Regions from separate parts of the Halomonas sp. YLB-10 genome, predicted to be linked through region 2. Evidence: predicted binding sites of a transcription regulator. Region 2 holds the regulator's gene; the other holds the start of a gene.
What was found. Region 2 encodes PhoB, which activates phosphate uptake and scavenging genes when phosphate is short. Its sites were predicted from a motif close to TGTCATANNNNTGTCANA; they were not measured.

Region 1: a site for PhoB is predicted at 7,021-7,038, ahead of EBB56_RS06715 (PhoX family phosphatase). Genes of this name have one in related genera too.

The regions. Positions count from the first base shown of each region.
Region 1 is NZ_RRCU01000002.1:645,940-655,121, forward strand. Features, by position in the region: gene tatC (twin-arginine translocase subunit TatC) at 1-91, shown strand, start outside; gene elbB (isoprenoid biosynthesis glyoxalase ElbB) at 259-924, opposite strand; gene hemB (porphobilinogen synthase) at 1,129-2,136, shown strand; gene ppk1 (polyphosphate kinase 1) at 2,184-4,406, shown strand; gene EBB56_RS06715 (PhoX family phosphatase) at 4,749-6,878, opposite strand; gene EBB56_RS06720 (hypothetical protein) at 7,164-7,925, shown strand; gene EBB56_RS06725 (DUF1989 domain-containing protein) at 8,142-8,858, opposite strand; gene EBB56_RS06730 (FMN-dependent NADH-azoreductase) at 9,094-9,182, opposite strand, start outside.
Region 2 is NZ_RRCU01000005.1:178,192-187,373, reverse strand. Features, by position in the region: gene recG (ATP-dependent DNA helicase RecG) at 1-96, shown strand, start outside; gene EBB56_RS12910 (hypothetical protein) at 142-498, opposite strand; gene EBB56_RS12905 (HU family DNA-binding protein) at 590-865, opposite strand; gene EBB56_RS12900 (FAD-dependent oxidoreductase) at 1,208-2,368, opposite strand; gene EBB56_RS12895 (chorismate lyase) at 2,530-3,168, shown strand; gene ubiA (4-hydroxybenzoate octaprenyltransferase) at 3,366-4,259, shown strand; gene phoB (phosphate regulon transcriptional regulator PhoB) at 4,374-5,063, shown strand; gene phoR (phosphate regulon sensor histidine kinase PhoR) at 5,124-6,452, shown strand; gene EBB56_RS12875 (YnfA family protein) at 6,643-6,978, opposite strand; gene cysZ (sulfate transporter CysZ) at 7,059-7,787, opposite strand; gene phoU (phosphate signaling complex protein PhoU) at 7,927-8,661, opposite strand; gene pstB (phosphate ABC transporter ATP-binding protein PstB) at 8,694-9,182, opposite strand, start outside.

The sequences.
Region 1 (9,182 bases), on a different contig from region 2:
CATGTACCTGCTCTACGAGGTCGGGCTGCTGTTCGGCCGGCTGGTCAAGAGGCGGAGCAGCGATGACGAGGAAGCGCCGGACGAGGCGTGATCGCCACACCGGCAGAGCCCCCGTCAGCAGAATGCACAAAGCCCGAGGCATTGGCCTCGGGCTTTGCTTTTTTACCGCTCTCGCACCGGTGGTGTTCAAGGCGCTTGGCGACAATGATCAGCCATCGTCTGGCGTCTCAGCGGGGCCTGGCCCCGCTGAGACGGCGCTCAGGTGTTGACGTCCATCATCTCGTCGATACGATCCACCAACTTGTTGATGCCCAGCGCCGCCTCGCTGATGCGGGTAGCCAGCATATAGGCGGGGGTGGTCACCAGGCGATGCTCGAAGTCCACCACGATATCGTCCACCGCACAGCTGCGATGCAGGCCGCCCATGGCGCTGATGCAGCCACACACCTCGGGGTCGGTACCGATGGTGACGGCGATGCCTGGCCCCAGCACCTTGGGCACCAGCACCGGCGCGATGCACATCAGACCGATCGGCTTGCGCGCATCGTGAAACTCGATCAACAGCTCAGCCAGGTCCTCGTGGACCTCCATCTCGGACTTGGCCGTGGCGTAGTTCGAAAGATTCTTGGCCGCCCCGAAGCCACCGGGCAGGATCAGGGCATCGAAGTCCGATGCCGACAGTTCGTCCAGCGGCGAAATCTCGCCCCGGGCCAGGCGGGCGGACTCGACCAGCACATTGCGCGTCTCCTCGACGGCCTCCCCGCTGTGGTGGTCGATCACCTCCTGGTGAGCGATATCCGGGGCAAAACAGCGATAGGCGATGCCCAGCTGGTCCAGGCGCAGCAGGGTCAGGGTGGTCTCGTAGATCTCGGAACCATCCTGTACGCCGCAGCCCGACAAGACGATCGCTACCTGTTTACTCATGTCATTCTCCTTTATAGCGCGTCGCGAACGGGGCCGGACGCGGCCAAGACTGCCACTACTCTAGAGAGTCGCCACGGGTGCGACAAGACGCGACTTTCGGCGAACGGGAGAGGAGGAATATACTCAATCAATGTCATGCTTTTGTCATGAAGTGCCACCAGACTAGCGCGTGGCGCCGAATCCTTGCTTCCGTGGAGTGCCGTCTTGAGTGCCATTACCCCTCGTCTTTACCCCGCCAGCCGTCCTCGCCGCATGCGCAAGGACGACTTCTCCCGCCGCCTGATGCGCGAGAACCAGCTGAGTGCCGACAATCTGATCTGGCCAGTCTTCGTGCTCGAGGGCGAAGGCCGCCGCGAGGCTGTACCGTCCATGCCCGGGGTCGAGCGCCTGTCGCTGGACCTGTTGATCGAAGAGGCCCGCGAGGCCGTCGAGCTGGGCATTCCCGCCATTGCGCTGTTTCCGGTGGTCGACGCCGACAAGAAAAGCGAGCTGGCCGAAGAAGCCTACAGCGCCAGCGGCCTGGTCCAGCGCAGCGTGCGCGAGCTCAAGGCCGCCCTGCCCGAGCTCGGCGTGATCACCGATGTCGCCCTGGACCCCTACACCAGCCACGGTCAGGACGGCATCCTCGATGAAGACGGCTATGTGGCCAATGACCGCACCGTCGAGACCCTGATCAAGCAGGCGCTGTCCCATGCCGAGGCCGGGGCCGACGTGGTCGCCCCTTCCGACATGATGGACGGGCGTATCGGTGCCATCCGTGAACTGCTCGAGCGTGAAGGCCTGCACAACACCCGCATCATGGCCTACAGCGCCAAGTACGCCTCGCGCTACTACGGCCCCTTCCGCGATGCGGTGGGCTCGGCGGCCAACCTGGGCAAGGCCGATAAGTCGACCTACCAGATGGACCCGGCCAACAGCGACGAGGCCCTCCACGAGGTCGCCATGGACATCACCGAAGGTGCCGACATGGTGATGGTCAAGCCCGGCATGCCCTACCTGGACGTGGTCCGCCGGGTCAAGGACGAGCTGCGGGTGCCCACCTACGCCTACCAGGTGAGCGGTGAATACGCCATGCACATGGCCGCCTTCGACAACGGCTGGCTGGACGCTGACACTGTCATCCTCGAGTCGCTGATGTGCTTCAAGCGTGCCGGCGCCGACGGCGTGCTGACCTACTTTGCCAAACGCGCGGCCAGGCTATTGGCCCGCTGATCAGGGGAGGGAGCGGCGCCCTTCCCGAGCCCCGACGAGGAACCACCATGGAAGACGCGCAGAGCGACAACGCCACGATTGAACATGCGACCCTGGGCAAGTCCGACGTCTCGATGAGCGACGCGCCCCAGGCCGATACCCCGGTGCCGCGCCTTAACCAGACGCGCACCGGCATCAAGCCCAAGGCAATGCCGGACCCTGAGGCCGACCTCACTGACCCGAGCCTCTACTTCAATCGCGAGCTGTCGCATCTGCAGTTCAACATCCGGGTGCTGGAACAGGCGCTGGACCAGGCGCACCCGCTGCTCAACCGCCTGATGTTCCTGTTGATCTTCTCCTCCAACATGGACGAGTTCTTCGAGATCCGAGTGGCAGGACTGAAGAGCCAGCTGGCCGTGGGCGACGACACCACCGGTGCCGACGGCCGCAGCCCGCGTTCGGTGCTCGACGAGATCTCGAAGATCGCCCACGAACACGTCGAGCGTCAGTACCGCATCCTCAACGAGCAGCTGATCCCTGCCATGGAAGCCCACAACATCCGCTTCCGTCGGCGTGGAGACTGGACCAAGCAGCAGCGCAAGTGGGTCCATGATTACTTCTCCACCGAGATCATCCCGGTGGTCAGCCCCATCGGGCTGGACCCCTCGCACCCCTTCCCGCGGCTGGTCAACAAGAGCCTCAACTTCATCGTCGAGCTTGAGGGCAAGGACGCCTTCGGCCGCGAGGGCGGCCTCGCCATCCTGCCGGCGCCACGTTCGCTGCCCCGGGTCATCGCGCTGCCGGATGAGCTGTGCGAGGAAGGCTTCACCGAGTATCTGTTCCTGTCGTCGATGATCCACGCCCACGCCGACGAGGTGTTCCCGGGGATGAAGGTCAAGGGCTGCTACCAGTTCCGTCTGACCCGCAACGCCGACATGACGGTCGATCCCGAAGAAGTCTCGGACCTGGCCTCGGCCCTGCGCGGCGAGCTGCTGGCCCGGCGCTACGGCAGCGGCGTGCGCCTGGAGGTGGCCGACAACTGCCCCGAGGAACTCTCCGACTTCCTGATCAAGCAGTTCCAGCTCGAACCCAGTGACCTCTATCGGGTCAATGGCCCGGTCAACCTGACCCGCATGATGTCGGTACTGGGTGACGCCGACCGGCCCGATCTGATGTACCGCTCCTTTACCCCCGGCGTGCCCAAGCAGGTCAAGCAACCCAACTCCATCATGCAGTCGATGCAGGAAGGCGACATCCTGCTGCATCACCCCTTCCAGTCGTTCACCCCGGTGGAGGACCTGCTGCGCGAGGCCGCCCGCGACCCCGACGTGCTGGCGATCAAGCAGACCCTGTATCGCACCGGTGCCGACTCACCCATCGTCAACGCCCTGGTCGAGGCCGCCGGCCAAGGCAAGGAAGTGACGGTGGTCATCGAACTGCGCGCCCGCTTCGACGAAGCCGACAACCTGGCGCTGGCCTCGCGCCTGCAGGAGGCCGGCGCCATCGTCATCTACGGGGTGATGGCCTACAAGACCCACGCCAAGATGATGCACATCGTGCGCCGCGAGAAGGGCGCGCTGCGCCACTACGCTCACCTCGGCACCGGCAACTATCACTCCAAGACGGCCAAGCTCTACACCGACTACAGCCTGCTCACCGCGGACCCTGTGCTGTGCGCCGACGTGCACAAGGTGTTCCAGCAACTGTCCGGCATGGGCCGCACCCGCCAGATCGAGAAGCTGCTGCACGCCCCCTTCACCCTGCACGAACGGGTCGTCGAAATGATCGAGCGGGAGGCAAGCTACGCGCGCAAGGGCAAGCGCGCCCATATCATCGTCAAGTGCAACTCACTAACCGAACCCAAGCTGATCCAGGCGCTCTACCGCGCCTCCCAGGCCGGCGTCGAGTGCGACCTGATCATCCGCGGCATGTGCTGCCTGCGCCCTGGCCTGCCCGGCATCTCCGAGAATATCCGGGTGCGCTCGGTGATCGGTCGCTTCCTCGAACACACCCGGGTGTTCCACTTCCACAACGACGGCAAGCCCGAGATATGGGGCTCCAGCGCGGACTTCATGGCGCGCAACATGTTCCATCGGGTCGAGACCTGCTTCCCGCTGCTCGACAAGAAGCTCGCCGCCCGGGTGCGCAAGGACCTCGAGACCTATCTGGTCGACAACTGCCAGAGCTGGCTGCTGCAGGCCGACGGCACCTACATCAAGCAGGATCCGGGCGAGGCCGCACCGATCTCCGCCCAGGAAACGCTGCTGTACGCCTACGCCGCCCGGGCTTGAGTAAAGCGGCGCGTTAAAGCGCCACAGACGCACCGGCAACACCACCCAGGCCCCTCGCCAGCGACGCTGGCGAGGGGCTTCTTCATGTTGTCGTCATGTGTCCTGACGGCTGCCGGGCGCCGCTTGGCCCGCGCCTTGGCCGACCCAAGCGGTTCCCGGACCAACCGCCTCCCGCTTCAGGCTGCCGATCATCCAGCCCTGGACACCCAGACCCTAGAAAAAACACCCCGGCTCCCTGAAAAGGGAGCCGGGGTGCTGGGGCGGCGCAAGACGTCAGACGTCGACAACGCCCCTGGAGATTGCCCGAAAGGCCGACGCAAGCCGACACCTTTCGGACACGTCCTAGACGCCGATCTGGCCGCCGTCTTCGCGCTGGATCACCACCGTGGCGGCGCGCGGTCGCACGCTGGCATCAGACGCCTGGGTCGCGTCGTCACTGGCCGGCCAGTTGCCCGGATGCTGGATATTGATAAACAGCGCGGTCTTGTCCGGCGTGGGGAAGATGCCGGTGACCTCGCAGCCGTTGGGGCCCACGCAGAAACGCTTGAGCTTGTCCTGGTTGGCCCCGGAGATCACCGCGGCGGCACCATCGGCACGCTCGAGCTCCGCCGGCACGACCGCCAGCACCTGGTCATTGGTGCTCTCGGTGACGCCCTCGTAGCCGTTGTCGGTCTGGATCCACAGGATGCCCTGGCCGTCGCCGCGCTCATCGAAGTAGAGCCCATCGGGACTGGCGAATTCGTTGTCGGCGGTCAGCCCGGACAGGTTGTTCTGGTCACTGGCCGCGGCACCGAACACGAATACCTCCCAGTCGAAGGCGGTGGCATCGCTGCCCTCGCGCCAGCGGATGATCTGACCGGCCTCGTTGTTCGCCCGCGGGTTGGCCGCATTGACCGGTGCCGTGGCGTAGCCGTTGCCCAGCGCGGTGATGTTGTCGCCGTCGCCGGTCAGGGTCGCCTCGGTGCCGTCTTCGGTACGCTTCGAGTTGTTGGTCAGGGTCATGTAGACCTCGCCGGTGGACGGGTCCACCGCGCCCCACTCAGGGCGATCCATCGGTGTGGCACCCATCAGGTCGGCGGCATCACAGGTGTGGATGATCACCCCGGCCAGGTCATCGGCGTCGAGTTCCAGCGCCTCGGCCAGGGTACGGCCATCCTGGGTGGAAGCGTCCGGCGTCAGCGGCAGCCACTCGCCGCTGCCATCGGCGTTGAAGCGAGCGACGTAAAGGGTGCCGCTGTCCATGTACTTGTCACCGATCGCCAGGCGATCGGCCTCGGCGCCGGGAGCGATGGCATCCGCCGGGTCCCAGGCCGCCTCCGAGACAAACTTGTAGATGTACTCGTTGCGCGAGTCGTGACCGGAGTAAAACACCACCGGCTCGCCTGCTACCAGCTTGCCCGGCCAGCAGCCCTCGTGGCGGAAGCGGCCCAGCGCCGTGCGCTTGATCGCCTGCCTGCCGGTATAGGGGTCGATCTCGACGATATAGCCGAACTGACGCGGCTCGTTGCGGTAGTCACCGCTGGCGTCGTCGGCGACGGGGTCGCCGATCAGACGGGTAAATTCGTCGTCGCGTTCGCTGTCATCACCCGCGGCGGTCTCCCAGCCGTAGCGTCCGCGACCACTGGCGATGCCAAGACGGTCATCGTCCAGGGTACGGCCTTCGTTCTTGACGAAGTAGGCCGGCCAGTTCTCCTCGCAGGTGAGGTAGGTACCCCAGGGCGTGTAGCCGTGGGCACAGTTGTTGTTGGTGCCGCGAGCCTGGGTGCCGCCCGGGGAATACCTGGTCTTGACGTAGTCGCTGCCCGCCACCGGCCCTGACAGGTGCATCGGGGTGGCGCTGGTGTAGCGACGGTTATGGGCGGAACCCTTGACGTGGCTCCAGCGACCATCGGCGTCCTTCTTCACCTCGACCACGGTCACCCCGTGGGCGTTGATCTCGGTGCGCACCTCGTCCGCCGGACGCTTGCCTTCGGTCATGTTGGTAGGGCCGCCCTGGGGCGCCCACAGCGCGTTCTCGTCGATGTATTCGTTGTTCATCACCAGCAGGAAGCGCTCGGAGGCCGTGCTCTCATCCAGCGCGAAAGGATGCATGCCGTCGTGATGCATGCCGACGCTGGCCGCCTGGGCCTGGGGCGTCATCGTCAGATCCTCGCTCCATTCGGGCGCGCTGTCGTCAAGCGGCGTACCCCAGGGCACCAGCACCTGGGCGGTATAGCCCGGCGGCACCACCACGGCGTCGCTGCGCGAACCGGCAATCGACTCGAAGGCCAGCGCCAGCGGCGTCTTGGCCATCCCTGACGACGGCTCGTTGGCGAAGGCCGAGAGACCAAAGCTTCCCAGCATGGTCATGGCCGCCATGCCCATGCCACCCTTCATCACCGCTCGCCGGGAAAGACGACGGTCGAGCACCGAGGAGAAGGGTTCATTACGGCTGGGATTCAACAGACGATGATCTTCAATTTCCTTGCTCATTGCGCAGTCCTCTTCTTGCAGCCCTCTGTTCGCCGTCAAGGCGTGGGCTGTCGGTGCCAGTCACTGTTGCCGGCCTCGGGTATCGGAGGGGAAAGTCGATCACAGGGGCGACGGCGGTCCGCCGACAACACTAGGTAGTCCAGATGACACTCGTATGACGATAGACGAGGTTGACGCAGAGCACAGGAAGTAGCGCTATTGTAAAAAGAGTAACAGTTGGTGAAAGAAAATGGCTTCGCTCGTCGACACAGTGCACCAACAATCGCTATCGACAGGACCAGAACCATGTGGAATCTGGGACACCGACATCAGCGCATACTTCTTATGCCCCAACGCGCCCCTTCAGCCGACGAAGATCCCGAGCCTCGTTGGTACTGGGTCCACTGTGTCGATCAACAGAGCCTCGACCGGGGCAGCGCCGCCAATGTCCAATCGCTTTCATGCCTCGACCAGGCACTTCCCTGTTGTCTCGTCATACCGCCACAATCGGTCACCCTGGTAACGCTGGACGGCGCCCTGGCCGAGGAGGTCGACAGCAGGGAGTCACTGGATGAACTGGTTGAGCGGGAGCTTTGCGTAATACCGCACACTCTCGCGCTCCATGTGCTCTATCGTGATGACAGCGCCCTGGATGTCATGGTGGTGCAGCGTACCCTGCTGGCCCAGTGCAGCCGACGCCTGGGACGCCATCACCTCTCGCCCCGCTGGTGGGCCAGCGCCTTCCAGGGTCTGCCGCCGCCCGAACCCGACACCCTGGGCGTACTGCCCTGGGGCGACGACTGGATGCTGAAGTGGCGCCACCCCGAGACCCCTGAACGGGAGCGCTGGCTGTGCTGGCCCAAGAGTCAGGACATGGAGGACCTGAGCGACCATCTTCCGGAAGTGCTGCGCGAGTCGCCATGGAATTGTCCACTGGCCCCCCAGGCCGTCAACGGCCTCGACTGCCTGGACTTCTGTGCCCGCCACCTGCCCGAGGACCTGCCACTGGTGCCCTCGGACATCGGAGGTGAGGGTCAGCCAAGGGAGAAGAAGCCCGAGCCCGCGTAGAGGCAGCGTGATCGCTATCGCTAAACTTCGCTGCCGCTGGCCCAAAAAACGTGTAGAGGCGTTTGAAGCGACGAGAGGGAGTGCTGAAGTCATATCGTGAGCGATGACGAGCCGGATGCCGCCGGAGCGCAAAGGCTGGAGTTTACCTCCGACGAAATGAGAACCTTTAGCGCCGGCGGCGGAGTTGCAGTGCATCGCCATCTATCCCGTGTTTCTTCAATCTCCGAGCATGACTCCTATACTTTCCGTTTGGCTACCAACTCCGTTGACCGCCGTAATATCCTGGGGACAGCATGACATGACTACGTAACAGGTCATCATTGCCTTGAACACGATCCTGTCGTCTCTTTTGGCCACGGGTGGCACAAATGTCAGTGAGCCATCACCATCAAGTGGAACATTCATCCACACATTGAATGGTGATGGAACATGCGAAACCTCCTTGCCGATGGCAAGCAATGCCATTCGAAGATTATCAACACAGTTGTCATGGTATTCGCTTACGCCAAGCTGTCTATAGCGATTGATATCGCAGGCGGCAATCAATGTGTCATGCACCCCAGGCGAAGTATCTTCCACTAGTTCCAGCATCTCGTTTCTTCTATTGGAAACCATACTGTCACCGACAACCGGCACCAAGCGCCCAAGATGGGTTCGAGTATGTTCCATGGATAGAAATTCGTCTGGATCACTCGTATTGAAAGCCCACATATCGCAGACCTGCAATCCACTTACGTTAATCAGCGTAAGCATCTGCCCTTTTTCCAGTACAACGGCAGCGCCACACCTCGCGGGAATGAAATAGACCTTTCCTGGCTGCAGAACACCATTGCGCGCAAGCGGTTGGCTCACTGACAACTGTTTTTCTTCCAGCGCACCGAAAGAAGCCGCCAGATCAGGCTCCCTATCTCTACTTATATAACCACCCATCATCCACCTCGCTCACTGATTTTTCCGACTTATCATGAAGAATACATTGTTGGAAATCAGACACTCCCTCTCACCACATCGGCCCTCTGACGGCGAGACGCGCAAATTTCTCATCCCGCGAGACTATTCTTATTTCAAGTTCTGCAATACAGACGTTTGCTGGACAGGGAATCACATCTGTTGCCGAGCATCTGGTACCCAGCAGGGGACGATCGAAGAAGCGGTCACGGAGGTGCGCTCACCCCGAGACTGGATCGGAAACAACGCGAGCAACGTCCAGACTGGCCGCCAGCCTGTCGACCAACGCCTCAACGCGTTGCTCCGCCT
Region 2 (9,182 bases):
CTGGCCGATGCCCTGCTCGAGCAGGCAGCGGAGGCCAGCAGGCCACTGATCAGGCGCTGGCTGGGCGAGGAAGCCGGCCGCTATGGCCAGGTGTGAACCGGGTGTGGGCCAGGTGTGGACCGGGTATGAATCAGGTGTGCCTCACAGGTGCTTGAGCAGACGCTGCAGCCGATCAAGATCCTGGGCGTCGCCCACCAGTCGCAGCTGGCCGGCCATCATGGCATCGAGGAAGGTGCGCTGGGAGGGGCGCCGGAGTACCTTGATCGCGGTCTGACTGTCCTGGAAGCGTAGTTCCAGATCGAGATCCACCGGCAGTCCGCGCTGACTCTCGATCCCCGTGGGACGCATGCGATAGTGGCGCGCGATGGACAGATCTTCGGTGGCGATGCCCCAGTCGAGCCCGCCCCGGTCTTGCAGACGTTCGCGGAATCGCGCCTTGCGCTTGAAGGCCCGCTTGAGCATGACGCCCAGCAGCCACAGCATCAGTCTCAGGGTCATGTTGCCTCACCGGTCGACGGGTAGGCGCGGCCCGCTAACGGGCCGCGATATCGATCCACCGCCTGGAGGACAGGCGGTGGTAGTCGTCACCTCAGCGGGCGACTGCGTCCTTGAGCCCCTTGCCGGGCTTGAAGGCGACTGTCTTGCTGGCGGGAATCTTCAGCGGCTGGCCCGTCTGAGGGTTCTTGCCGGTGCGGGCGGCACGCTCGCGCACGGTGAAGGTGCCGAAGCCGATCAACGACACGTCCTGGCCGGAAGACACGCTACCGGTGATTTCGTCGAGGATGACGTTCAACACCTGGCTGGCCTTGTCCTTGGATAGATCGGCACGCTCGGCAATCGCCGCGGCGAGTTCTGGCTTGCGCATACAGCCCTCCTGGTTTGGCTTGATACTCCGGTGCCGTGACACCGGCATCATTGTTATGGAAACACTGTCCGAGTGTCCACACGGGCAGTCCCCGGCCCTGCGTCGTGACAACAGGATCGTTGACCACGACGATGGACATCATGGTGCGCTCAGCGCTTCCTGACTGTCTTTCGACTAGCGAGAGCCACCGCCGACGGGACCTTGCCTCTTCCATCGGTACGAAACCGGCGATACGACACCGGCCAGCCACACGTCGTGGCGGTCGTCCCCGATAGAATTGCCCTGCCTCGGTGGCACCTTCAACGACGGCTGTATCGCGTACAACCCGCGCCGTTGACGAACCTAGCCTAGCAACGGCGGTGCCGCCCGCGCCAGTTCGACTTTCCGACGAACGCATTTTCCCGTCAACGCAAAGCCCTGCAGACGCCCTTCGTCATCCTCGGCCAGGGCGCTGATATCCTCGCCGTCGGCCTCGATTCGCCAATGCACCTTGTCGGTCATCGGCGGCAGCGCCACCACCGGCAGCAGCGGCGTCTTGACCAGCACCGGCCAGGGGCCGTAGCGCACCTGGGTGGGACGACCGCACAGGGTCGCGGCCAGCGCCTTGGCCGAAGCCTGCAGCGGCTGCACGTACATGGCATTGACGCCATCCACCGAGGCCACATCACCCAGCGCATGAACACGAGGATCGGAGCTTTTAAGGTAGCGATCGACGACAATAGCATCACCATCTGTCGCGATACCGGCCTCTCGCGCCAGCCGAGAGCGCGGCTTCAGACCGGTGGCCACCAGCACCATATCCGCCTCCAGCTCATGGCCGTCGTCGAGGTGCACACCGATGTCACCACCGGCACCTTCGAGCCTGCTTACCAGACGGCCATGGATGACGTCGATGCCGGCCTCGATGAAGGCCTGGCTCAGGGTCTGACCCAGCCGCCGGGGCAGCAACCTGGGCAACAACGAGGGTTCAGGGCCGACCAGGCAGACGCGATGACCACCGGCGTGCAGATCGTTGGCAAATTCACAGCCGACCAGTCCGAGGCCGACGATGGCCACCCGAGCCGGGCGCCCCAGCGCCTCGAGGCCTGCCGAAAAACGCCGATAGTCGTCGAGATCATTGATCGAGAACACCCGTCCGGCCAGGGCATCGGGAATCTCGAAGGGCGCCACGGGGCTGGCACCGGTGGCAATCACCAGATCCGACCAGGGCAGGCGTTCCTGGCCCAGGCTCAGGGTGCGCGACGCCAGATCGATGGCATCGACCCTGGTGTGGGGACGTACCACCGCGCCCAGTTGATCGGCCAGTTCCAGCGCCGAGCGCGCGGCCAGCCGGTCCGCCGCCAGGCCCTTGGCGAAGCCGGTGGACAGCAGCGGTTTGGAATAGTCATCGCCTGAGTCGGCGCTGATCAGGGTGATCGGTCGGTGGGCGTCCAGCGCCCGCACCTGGCGTGCCAGGCCTATGCCCGCCATGCCGGTACCGATGATGGTCAAGGGTCCTTGCATCGCTTCCTTCGACTCTGCCGACGACCGCCGGGCGGTCGCTGTTGAAGCTGGGCCGGCCCGCACGGGGCCACACCAGCGGGTGAGTGCTGGGCCACATGGTACACTATGCGCCGACCGACCGGAGCACCGCCGTCCGGTGACGACAGCCCTGCCGAGGCCGCATGACACAGCTTCCTTCCACATTCCGCTCCTTGGAGGAGCGCTCGGGGTCCGAACCGGGTAATCCCGCGCCAGCCACAGCCTCTTCGCCGAATGCCGACGCGGCCGATATCGTCGACCCCGGCTGGGTGTCGCTGGCCTCCGGTGGCATCGCGGTGCCCGCTGACTGGCACGCCTGGCTGGCCTCGCGGGACTCCCTGACAGAACGCCTGATCGAGGCGGCAGGCGCCGGGCACTTTCGCGTACGCCTGCTGGCGGAGGCCAAGGGCCTGCCGTGGCCTGACGAGGCCCACGTGCTGGGTCTGGCCAGCGACGAGCAGGCCTGGCTGCGCGAGGTCGCCCTGTGCGTGGACGAGGAGCCCTGGGTGGTGGCGCGCAGCGTGGCACCGATCGTCGAGCGTCACGACGCTCCCTTCGAAGGCCTCGGCGAGACCTCTCTCGGCAGCTGGCTGTTTCGCCAGCCCGATCTCGAGCGCAGCGCCATTCAGATCGGCCGTAACACCAGGCCGATCCACGGCTATACCGGACTGTGGCAACGCCGCTCGGTATTTCGTCACAGCGGCTGGGTGCTGCTGGTGCAGGAGAGCTTTATGCCGACCATGGGCCGAGCGTTGTCGCTGTCGGCCTCTGCCACCGGCTGACTAGCTGTCGCTCACCGGCTGTCACCCCGCCATCGCCCTTCCGTCGCCAACTTCGGAGCGAGCCGCCTGGCTGGTCATGGCCGTCGGCTCGCGCTAGGCTGCGCCAAGGCTTCTCGGCGATGTTTCTCCGAGGAGCGACTGTTGCCCGGCTTACGCCTCATTTTCGCCTGACCTGCGCCAGAGCATGAGAGAAACCGATGGATCGTTCGCTGCTGCGTCCCCCTGGATACCTGAACCGAATTCCCGACTTTCTGGCGCTGATGCGTCTGGACCGCCCCATCGGTACCTGGCTGTTGATGTGGCCGACCCTGTGGGCGCTGTGGGTGGCCTCCGAGGGCATTCCGGCCCGTGACACCCTGCTGATCTTCGTCGCCGGCGTCTACCTGATGCGGGCGGCGGGCTGCGTGGTCAACGACTACGCCGATCGCCACTTCGATGGCCACGTCAAACGCACCAAGAACCGACCGCTGGCCACCGGCCGCATCAGTGAGCGGGAGGCCAAGGTGCTGTTCGTGTGCCTGCTGGGATCGGCCTTCGCGCTGGTCTGGCTGACCAACGGCTTTACCGTGTGGCTGTCGTTGATCGGAGCGGTGCTGGCCGCCAGCTATCCCTTCATGAAACGCTACACCCACTTCCCCCAGGTGGTGCTGGGCGCAGCCTTCTCCTGGGCCATTCCGATGGCCTTCGGCGCGGTGCTCGGCGAAGTCCCGATGGTCGCCTGGCTGCTGTTTACCGCCAACGTGCTGTGGACCGTGGCCTACGACACCGAATACGCCATGGTCGACCGCGACGACGACCTCAAGATCGGCATCAAGTCCACCGCGGTACTGTTCGGCCGCTGGGACACCCGCATCATTGCGCTATTGCAGCTGGCTACCCTGGGGCTGCTGGCCTGGGCCGGCAGCCTGCTGGCGCTGGGCGGCTTCTTCTGGCTCGGCTGGCTGGCCATGGGCGCGACCTTTGTCCACCAGCAGCGGCTGATCAAGAGCCGTGACCGCGACCGTTGCTTCCAGGCCTTTCTCAACAACCACTGGTCGGGCCTATTGCTGTTCGCCGGACTCGGACTGAGCCTCTATCCCTCCCTCGGGTGAGGGAAATGCCCGTCTCGGTCGCTCGACAATGGATACAATGTCATCTAATTGTCACATTGACGTGGTGTCATTTGTCACCGTCGAGTGTAAGACCCTGACCAAGAGGCTCCCGGGATGACCGCCAAGACCGTACTGATCGTCGATGACGAAGCCCCGATCCGCGAAATGATCGCGGTGGCGCTGGAAATGGCCGACTACCGGGTGCTCGAGGCGGACAATGCTCAGGCCGCCCACGCCATCATCGTCGATGACCAGCCAGACCTGCTGCTGCTGGACTGGATGATGCCGGGCACCAGCGGCATCGAACTGGCCCGCCGGCTCAAGCGCGAGGAAACCACCGCAGAGCTGCCGATCATCCTGCTCACCGCCAAGGGTGAGGAGGACAACAAGATCCAGGGCCTCGAAGCCGGCGCCGACGACTACATCACCAAGCCATTCTCGCCGCGAGAACTGGTGGCCAGACTCAAGGCAGTTCTGCGACGCGCCACTCCGCGGGGCGTCGAGGACCCGGTGGAGGTGGAAGGCCTCAAGCTCGACCCGGTCAGCCATCGCGTCAGCGTCGACGGCAAGTCACTGGACATGGGCCCCACCGAATATCGCCTGCTGCAGTTCTTCATGACCCACCAGGAGCGCGCCTACACCCGTGGCCAGTTGCTCGATCAGGTCTGGGGTGGCAACGTCTACGTGGAAGAACGTACCGTCGACGTGCATATCCGCCGCCTGCGCAAGGCCCTGGGGGAACCCCATCAGCAACTGATCCAGACCGTACGCGGTACCGGTTATCGCTTTTCGGCCAAGGTCTGAGCGAGCCATCGACGCAACGCAGCACCAGGAGGGATGAGGTGAACGGAGCCGAGAACTGACGTGGGTCGTCTGTGGAGACGAGAAGTCTGGCGCCTGGCCGTGCTGGTGGGTCTCGGCGCCTTGCTGGGCTGGCCCTTCTCGCTGTCCAGCGTAGGCATCGGCCTTGGCCTGGCGCTTGGGCTCAGCTATCACCTGCGCAACCTGCACGCGATGCACGACTGGCTGACCCACCGCCCCCAGCAGGAACCTCCCACCGCCAGTGGCCTGTGGGGCGAGCTGTTCGATCGCCTCTATCGCTATCAAAAGGGCCAGCGGATCACTCAGCGCCGCCTGCGCTCGACCCTGCAGCGTATCCAGGAGTCGTCCGAGGCGATGCGCGACAGCGTGGTGATGCTCGATCGCCACGGCGACCTGGAGTGGTGGAACAGCTCCGCCGAGCGCATGCTCGGCCTGAAGCCGGCACTGGACCGCGGCCAGCACATCACCAACCTGCTGCGCGACCCGCGCTTCGTCGGCTACTTCAATGCCCGTGACTACCGCGAACCGCTGAGCCTGCCCTCCCCCATCGACGAGAACATGATCCTGCAGTTCCAGATCACCCTGTACGGTGACGATGAACGCCTGGTCATGGCCCGCGATATCACCCGTCTGCATCGCCTGGAACAGATGCGCCGCGACTTCGTCGCCAACGTCTCCCACGAGCTGCGCACGCCGTTGACCGTGCTCACCGGCTACCTGGAGACCTACAGCGACATGGCCGGCATGCTGCCGGAGCGCCTGGGCAAGGGGGTCGCCCAGATGCAGAGCCAGACGCGCCGCATGCAGAATCTGGTCAACGACCTGCTGCTGCTGTCACGACTCGAGAACGACCAGGGCGGCAGCGACCACGTTCGCCTCGACCCCACCACCCTGCTGCAGGCGGTCAAGCGCGACGCCGAGGCATTGTCAGGCGGCCGCCAGCAGATCGAGGTGGTCGTCGAAGAATCGCGCAGTCTCACCGGCAGCGAGAAGGAGATGCACAGCGCAGTCTCCAACCTGGCCTTCAATGCGGTGCGCTACGCCGGTGACGGCGCCCATATCACGCTACGCTGGCGTGCCTACGGCGAAGGCGCCTGCCTCGAGGTGGAAGACGACGGCGAAGGCATCGATCCGAGGCACCTGCCACGCCTTACCGAACGTTTCTACCGGGTCGACAAGGGCCGCAGCACCGCCACCGGTGGTACCGGCCTGGGACTGGCCATCGTCAAGCATGTGCTGCTGCGCCACGAGGCACGCCTGGATATCGACTCCCGGCTCGGCGAGGGCGCAACCTTCCGCTGCATCTTTCCCTCGAGCCGGCTGGCAGCGGCCGACCCTGTGGCGCTCGGCCGCGCCGGCGCTGTGCACTAGGGCTTGTCTGAAAAGTGCCTGCGCTCGGTAATACGGCGTTAAAAATCGGCTGGTGCGCCAGCCCGGTCAAAATGCTCAATTACACCCCGTAAACTGCGCTTTCTCACCGATTTTTGCCTTGTCTAACCTTCGCTCGTCGACTTTTCGGACAGCGCCTAGGCCCCGCCAGAACGAACCGAGCGTGCTCCCATCAGCTCCTGGGCCCCAGCAGGATGACCGCGGCACCCATCAGACACAGCACTCCCCCGATCAGGTCCCAGCGATCCGGCAGGCGCTGCTCGACCCACCACAGCCAGCCCAGCGACGCCACGATGTAGACGCCCCCGTAAGCGGCAAAGGCACGCCCGGCGTAGTCGGCATCGGTCTGACTGAGCAGCCAGGCGAAGGCCACCAGACTCGCCACCGCGGGCAGCAGCCACCATGCCGAGGCGTCATCTCGCCACCAGCGCCACACCGCAAAGCAACCGGCGATCTCGGCCAGCGCCGCCGCGATATAGAGCAAAAGACTTGGCAACAGCGCCGTCATGGCCACTCCCTGCTATCCCCTTTTGACGCCGCACCATTATCGGCAGCACCGACACGCCATACGTCCACAGGAAGTGCCTCTCAACGCCGAACCACCGGCAACTGCCGATAGTGCTGATCCCACATCAGCACCGCGCCGGCCACGGCCCCGGGGATCAGAAACAGGTTGGCCAGCGGGATCCAGGTGATCAAGGTCACCAGGCCACCGAAGCTGAGACTCGGCCACCAGCGCGCCGACAGGCGCTTGCGCATATCGGCGAAGCTGACCTTGTTGTTATCCATCGGGTAGTCGAGGTAGGTGATCGCCATGACCCAGGCGCTGAAGGCCGCCCACAACAGCGGCGCGATCAGGTTGATCACCGGAATCCAGCTCAGGATAAACAGCCCGATCATGCGCGGCAGGATGTAGGCCAGCTTCAACAGCTCCCTGCCCAGGGCGTCGAGACCGGTCTTGAGCCAGCCACGATCATCGATGGGCTCGCGGCCGGTCAGCTCGACCTCGGCCCGGGCCGCCAGGAAGCCGTAGAAGGGGGCGGCGATCAGGTGGGTAACCAGGGTAAAGCTGAAGAACACGATCAGCACGAGGCTGACCACAAACAACGGCCAGATCAGCCAGTCGAGCCATTCCAGCCAGCTCGGCACCATGGCCATCCAGCTATCGAGCCAGCCACCGAACTCACCGAGCACGTAGCTGAGCATGCCGGCGTAGACCAGCAGGTTGACCAGAATGGGAAGAAACACATAACGACGCAGGCCCTGGCTATAGACCAGGCGGGTTCCGCGGCGGACCGCCTCGAGGGCATTCAGCATGACATCGATCCTTGGCAGTGGCTGAAGATGACAGTGCCCCAACGACATCGGGCCATCGTCTCGACGATGGCCCGATGCTCAGAGTGCAGGCAACGACCCTGACGGGGCCGGCCTATTGACGCCGCTCAGGGCGTCGAGGTCAAGACGTGCTGCTGTCGTCGAGCAGTTCCTGGTTGAGGTCGTCAGGGGCGATGTGACGGATATCAAGGCCCTTGACCAGATAGATGACGTACTCGGCCAGGTTGTTGGCGTGATCGCCGACACGCTCCAGCGCGCGCAGTATCCACATGATGCCCAGTACCGGAGAGATCGAACGCGCATCTTCCATCATGAAGGTCATCAGCGAGCGCATGGCGCTCTGGTACTCGCTGTCGACCCGCTCGTCTTCCTGCACCACCTGCATCGCCAGCTCGGTGTCGAAACGCGCGAAGGAGGTCAGGGCGTCACGCATCATGTGACGCACGTGCTCGCTGATATTGCGCACCTCGACGAAGCCGCGGGTGCCGTTGTTGCCGTCGACCAGTTCGATGGCGTTGCGTGCGATCTTGCTGGCCTCGTCACCGATACGCTCGAGATCCGACGCTGCACGGATCACCGCCAGTACCAGGCGCAGATCCGAGGCCGCCGGCTGACGGCGTGCCAGCACGCGGGTGCACTCATCGTCGATCTTGACCTGCATGTCATTGACCGCACGGTCGTTGTCGACCACACGAGCGGCCAGTGCCGAGTCGGCGTCGAGCAACGAGCTGACGGCATCCTGCACCTGCTTTTCCACCAGGCCACCCATGGCCATCAGGTGGGTCTTGAGTTCCTCGAGCTCATGATTGAACTGCCTCGAGATGTGCTGGCTGTGGGTATCGCTGGTGATATCCATGAAGGTCTCCTGAAGAAGCATGGGGCGGGACGCTAGCCCACCATGCGTCCAGTGATGTAGTTTTCGGTGCGCCTCAGGCGCGGATGCGTGAACAGGGTGTCGGTCGGGCCGTACTCCACCAGCTCACCGTTGTGCAAAAACGCCGTATAGTCCGACACCCGCGCCGCCTGCTGCATGTTGTGGGTCACCAGCACCAGGGTCAGATGCGGCTTGAGTGTGCGAATCAGCTCCTCGATCTTCAGCGTCGAGATCGGATCCAGGGCCGAGGCCGGCTCGTCGAGCAACAGCACCTCGGGTTCCACCGCCAGGGTCCGGGCGATGACCAGACGCTGCTGCTGGCCTCCCGAGAGCGACCAGGCCGATGCCCGTAGACGCCCCTTGACCTCGTCCCACAGCGCCGCCGACTTCAGTGCCCATTCGACCACATCGTCGATGCGGCGCTTGCTCAAGCCTCCCTGCAGACGCAGGCCAAAGGCGACGTTGTCGTAGATCGACATGGGGAAGGGGTTCGGTGCCTGAAA